2 linked regions of the Parabacteroides chongii genome follow. The protein of the gene in region 1 interacts with the protein of each later gene in a pairwise test. Links are inferred from orthologs where the notes say so. Each region holds a gene or a part of one and is shown in the gene's direction. Other genes may lie near its edges.

Evidence for each region. The genes of interacting proteins can lie anywhere in the genome.
Region 2: the proteins of ftsZ (region 1) and P3L47_RS12255 interact in binary tests that used the Escherichia coli proteins (3 or more experiments, as listed by UniProt). The link is inferred for Parabacteroides chongii from one-to-one orthologs.

What each region holds. Positions count from the first base shown.
Region 1 is NZ_CP120849.1:804,159-807,022, reverse strand. Bases 18-2,856 are described here. They hold ftsZ (cell division protein FtsZ), read left to right. Parts: upstream 18-672; coding sequence 673-2,040; downstream 2,041-2,856. Other genes in these bases: P3L47_RS03400 (carbon starvation CstA family protein), read left to right, coding at 2,629-2,856; P3L47_RS03405 (GatB/YqeY domain-containing protein), read left to right, coding at 2,062-2,514; ftsA (cell division protein FtsA), read left to right, coding at 18-643. Also shown: more of ftsA, read left to right, coding at 1-17; more of P3L47_RS03400, read left to right, coding at 2,857-2,864. UniProt on the Escherichia coli protein: Essential cell division protein that forms a contractile ring structure (Z ring) at the future cell division site. The regulation of the ring assembly controls the timing and the location of cell division.
Region 2 is NZ_CP120849.1:3,323,123-3,326,094, forward strand. What follows is about bases 26-2,972. They hold P3L47_RS12255 (rod shape-determining protein), read left to right. Parts: upstream 26-962; coding sequence 963-1,982; downstream 1,983-2,972. Other genes in these bases: purH (bifunctional phosphoribosylaminoimidazolecarboxamide formyltransferase/IMP cyclohydrolase), read left to right, coding at 26-943; mreC (rod shape-determining protein MreC), read left to right, coding at 2,076-2,930; mreD (rod shape-determining protein MreD), read left to right, coding at 2,923-2,972. Also shown: more of purH, read left to right, coding at 1-25. UniProt on the Escherichia coli protein: Forms membrane-associated dynamic filaments that are essential for cell shape determination. Acts by regulating cell wall synthesis and cell elongation, and thus cell shape.

The sequences.
Region 1 (2,864 bases):
TAACCTGATCACCCGCGATATCACCAGCCTCCATCTGGTGGAAGCTGAGGCTGAACGCGTGAAACTGACTTACGGCAGTGCCCTGATGGAGAAAGACAACGATCTGAGCATCCAGGTAAGTTCTGCCGACGGCATGGGATTGCGTGAGGTTAAACTGGCGGATCTCAATAATGTGATCGAAGCCCGTATGAAAGAAATCCTCGAAAACGTATATGCCCGTCTCGAAGCGACCGGCTTGATGAATTCGCTGGGTGCCGGTATCATTATCACTGGTGGCGGTGCTGCCTTGAAGAACCTGCCTGAAGTGATCCGTGAACGCCTGAAAATGGATGTTCGCTATTCTGCCGTACGCAAAGGCATCGTGGAAAGCGGTGAGATGATCGCCAACAATCCCGAATACGCCGTAGCTGTCGGTTTGCTGGCAAGAGGAACGGAAAACTGTGCTCTTTATATCCCGCCTAAAGTAGAACCGATACCGGAGAAGAAGGAAGAAGAGCCTGTCATGGAAGAACCTAAGAGAGTTCCCGAACCACCCAAGAAGAAACCGGAAAAGAAAAAAGGTCCCGGTCTGTTCGGACGGCTGACCAAGGGAATAGATACGTTTGGCAAGAGCCTGTTTGACGACGAAGACGATATAAAGTAAATCAGCGAATGGATTAAAACCGGAAGACAATGGACGACACAATATTAAGTTTCAATTATCCGACAGATACTCCTAAGATCATCAAAGTAATTGGTGTAGGAGGCGGTGGTGGTAACGCGGTTACCCACATGTACAAAGAAGGTATACATGATGTTACATTCGTTCTGTGTAACACAGACAACCAGGCGCTGAACCGTTCGGACGTGCCGGTCAAAGTGCCGCTGGGCCGTAATATCACCCAGGGACTGGGAGCCGGAAACAAGCCCGAGCGGGCCATGATGGCTGCCGAAGAAAGTATGGAAGATATCCGCAAGATGCTGAGCGACGGAACCAAGATGGTCTTTATCACTGCCGGAATGGGTGGCGGTACGGGAACGGGAGCTGCTCCGGTCATTGCCCGCATCGCCAAGGATATGGGAATTCTGACCGTCGGTATCGTCACCATACCTTTCGTCTTTGAAGGCGAACGCAAGATCATTCAGGCCCTGAACGGGGTGGAAGAGATCAGCAAGAATGTGGATGCCCTGCTGGTGATCAACAACGAACGCCTGCGTGCCATCTATTCCGACTTGACCATGACGAATGCCTTCGGGAAAGCGGATGATACGCTGACGATTGCCGCCAAGAGTATTGCCGAGATCATCACCCTTCCGGGTATTATCAACCTCGACTTTGCCGATGTCAATACCACTATGAAAGACGGTGGCGTTGCCTTGATGAGTAACGGTTTCGGTGAAGGTGAAGGCCGTGTGCGCCAGGCGATCGAAGATGCGTTGAACTCTCCGTTGCTGAACAATAATGACGTTTTCAACGCTAAGAAGATATTGTTCAACGTTTCGTTCGGCGAAGAAGCGGAACTGCGTATGGAAGAAATGAACGATGTGCACGATTTCATGTCGCGCTTCGGACGCGATATCGAAGTGATTTGGGGTACGGCTGTCGATACGACATTGGGATCGAAAGTGAAGATGACGATCCTGGCTACCGGTTTCGGAATGGAAGACATTCCGCAGATCGCCGAAAAACGTCAGATCGAACAGGGCCGCATGACCGAGGAAGAGCTTCGCCTGGAAGAGGAACGCCTGAACAAGGAACGTGCCGAAAAAGACCTGATCGACAAATATTACGGTGCTTCCGGCCAGCGTATGCGTCGTGTGGCTGCCCGTGCCAAAGCGGTCGTACTGACGCAGGATGAACTGGACGACGATGCATTGATCGCCTTGATCGAAGATAATCCTACTTATAACCGTGACCCGAAAGTGATCGCCCGTGCCCGTTCGAAAGTACAGGGCAGTGATATTCCGGTATCATCGGCCACTGCAACGGCTCCGTCGGCTTCGCGTCCGGAAGGAAAGAAACCGGATACCGGAGGTAAGCAGGTGATAAGTTTTCGATAATTTTTAATAAGCAATTAATATATGGATTTGTTTGAAAGAGTCAGCGAAGACATTAAAAACGCAATGAAGGCAAAAGATAAGGTTGCCCTCGAAACATTGAGAAATGTAAAGAAAGTCTTTCTGGAAGCTAAGACAGCTCCGGGAGCCAACGATACCCTGACAGATGCCGATGCTACGAAGATGATCCAGAAGCTGGTAAAACAGGGCAAGGATTCAGCTGAAATCTACACCCAGCAAAACCGTGCAGACCTGGCGGAAGCTGAACTGGCGCAGGTAAAGGTGCTTGAAGCTTATCTTCCGAAACAGATGACTGCCGAAGAACTGGAAACAGAAATAAAAGCGATCATCGCCCAGGTAGGTGCCGCTGGCCCGAAAGACATGGGTAAAGTAATGGGCGTTGCTTCCAAAGCTCTTGCCGGTAAGGCGGAAGGACGTGCTATTTCAGAAACGGTAAAACGTTTACTGAATAGCTAAATAACTCGGCTATTACAGGTTCATTTGCCGTCAGTTGAAGTTGACGGCAAATGAACCTGTATTTGTAAATCCTTTTTGATAACAGGATAACTCACCCTGATAGAACTTACCACCATGATAACCTTTATCTGTTGCCTTGCAGCTCTTATTGCAGGCTATTTCATCTACGGTTCTTTTATAGAACGCATCTTCGGGATTGACCCATCCCGTAAAACTCCGGCTTACACGCATCAGGACGGAGTCGATTATATCCCGATGTCCTCCTGGAAAGTCTTTATGATCCAGTTTCTGAATATTGCCGGACTGGGTCCGATCTTCGGTGCCATTATGGGGGCGAAGTTCGGTACAGC
Region 2 (2,972 bases), 2.5 Mb from region 1 along the record:
TTTTGACGGACGCGAAGGCTCTCACCTGCGTGTTGCTGTAGATCAGCCAATGCACCTGCGTTACGGTGAAAACCCGCACCAGGCTGCCAAATACTATGGTAAGTTCAACGATATGTTCGATCAGATCCATGGTAAGGAAATTTCTTACAACAACTTGCTGGATATCGATGCTGCTGTCAGCCTGATCGACGAGTTCGACGAACTGACATTCGCTATCCTGAAACATAATAACGCATGTGGTATCGCATCCCGTCCGACTGTGCTCGAAGCATGGAAAGATGCATTGGCCGGTGACCCGGTTTCTGCTTTCGGCGGTATCCTGATTACCAACAGCGTGATCGATAAAGAAGTAGCAGAAGAGATCAACAAGATCTTCTTCGAAGTGATCATCGCCCCGGAATATACAAAAGACGCTTTGGAAGTGCTGATGCAGAAGAAAAACCGCATCATTCTGATCCGTAAGGAAGCAAAGACATGTCCGATGCAATTCCGCTCACTATTGAATGGTGCATTGATGCAGGAAAAAGACCTGAGCATCCAGACTGCTGCAGATCTGGAACCGATGACTGACAAAAAGCCTTCCGCACAGGAAACGGCAGACCTGTTGTTCGCTAATAAACTGGTGAAACACAGCAAATCGAACGCTATCACATTGGTAAAGAACAAACAGCTTTGTGCCAGTGGTATCGGTCAGACATCGCGCGTAGATTCTTTGAAACAAGCTATTGAAAAGGCAAACTCTTTCAAATTTGATCTGAAAGGTGCCGTTATGGCTTCTGATGCATTTTTCCCGTTTCCTGACTGTGTTGAGATTGCTGATAAGGCAGGTATTACTGCCGTTATCCAACCGGGTGGTTCTGTAAATGACAAGCTGTCTGTTGATTATTGTAATGAACATGGCTTGGCTATGGTTAAGACGGGAGTCCGTCATTTCAAACACTAAAAAAACACCTTATTAAAAAATGGGATTATTTTCTTTTACACAAGAAATAGCGATGGACCTGGGTACTGCGAATACCATCATCATCAGTGGTGGTAAGGTCGTGGTAGATCAGCCATCGGTAGTTGCCCTCGACCGGCGTACCGACAAGGTGCTGGCAGTCGGAGAGAAGGCACGCCAGATGCACGGAAAGACGCACGAGAATATTCGTACGATCCGTCCGTTGCGCGATGGTGTGATTGCCGACTTCTTTGCTGCCGAGCAAATGATACGCGGTATGATCAAAATGATAAATCCGAAACATCGCTGGTTTTCTCCTTCATTGCGGATCGTGGTTTGTATCCCGTCCGGAAGCACTGAAGTGGAGATACGTGCCGTACGTGACTCTGCCGAGCATGCCGGAGGACGCGATGTTTATATGATCTATGAACCTATGGCAGCTGCGATCGGTATCGGTATCGATGTGGAAGCGCCCGAAGGAAACATGATCGTGGATATAGGCGGTGGTACGACTGAGATCGCTGTTATCTCGTTGGGTGGTATCGTTTCCAATAAATCGATCCGTATCGCCGGGGATGACCTGACGGCTGATATAATGGAATATATGCGTCGCCAGCATAATGTGAAAGTCGGTGAACGTACAGCCGAGTTGATCAAGATCAATGTCGGTTCTGCATTGACGTTCCTGGATAATCCTCCTGAAGATTATATTGTACATGGTCCGAATCAGATGACGGCTCTTCCGATGGAAGTTCCTGTTTCTTATCAGGAAATAGCACACTGTCTGGAAAAATCTATTTCCAAGATGGAAGCAGCTATCCTGAGCGCACTCGAACAGACTCCTCCCGAACTGTATGCCGATATCGTACGCAACGGTATCTATTTGGCAGGTGGTGGTGCTCTGATGCGCGGGCTTGACAAGCGTCTGACGGACAAGATCAATATCCCGTTCCATATTGCAGAAGATCCGTTGCATGCGGTTGCAAAAGGTACGGGCGTAGCATTGAAGAATATAGATAAATTTAATTTCCTTATCCGATAAAATAGTTGACAGTTGACAGTTGACAAGTGACAGTTTAATTTTTATTCTAACTGTCAACTGTCACTTGTCAACTGTTAACTTGTTATATGGCTTATGCGTAAACTGCTGGACTTCCTGGTAAGAAAGAGGCATTGGTTTCTGTTTGTTTTGCTTGAGATTGTTTCGTTGATGCTGATCTATCGTAATAATGCATACCAGCGGAATATCATCTTTAGTTCGGCAAACGTATTGACCGGTCATATTTCATCTGTTTCCGGTTATGTGACATCCTATCTGGACCTGCGTGAAATAAACAAGGAGTTGCTGGAGAGGAACGGGCAGTTGGAAATGGATTTGCTGGAGTTGCAGGACCGTCTAGATATGATGGTCGCCGATACACTTACTTTTAGCGGGTTTGCTCCTGATTCGACCGAACAGTTTCCGTATAGTTTTGTCTTGGCGGAGGTTGTGAATAATAGTGTAAGCCATCTTTCGAATTACATCACTGTGAATAAAGGACGTAAAGACGGTATCGCACCGGATATGGGCGTTGTTTCCGAAAGGGGAGTTGTTGGCATTGTTTCCACTGTGACAGATCAGTTCTCAGTGATCATCCCTTTACTTAATCCTAAATCACGGTTGAGTTGCAAGGTGTTGGGAAGTAGTTATTTCGGTTCGTTGAGTTGGAATGGACGAAATACCCGCTATGCCAACCTGGAAGAACTGCCACGGCATGTGGAGTTTCAGAAAGGAGATACGATCGTGACGAGCGGTTATTCGAGTGTGTTCCCGGCAGGACTGGTTGTCGGTACGGTTTCCGACTTTGAGAAACAGCACGACGATAACTTCTTTTCACTGGAGGTGGAACTGGCGACAGATTTTCAGTCGTTAAACAACGTCAGGATCATTAAGAATTATAATCAGGCAGAACAGAGAAGAGTAGAACAAGAGGCGAGGAGAAATGATTAATTTATTACGGGGGTTGATTTATTTCGTTGTATTGGTATTGAT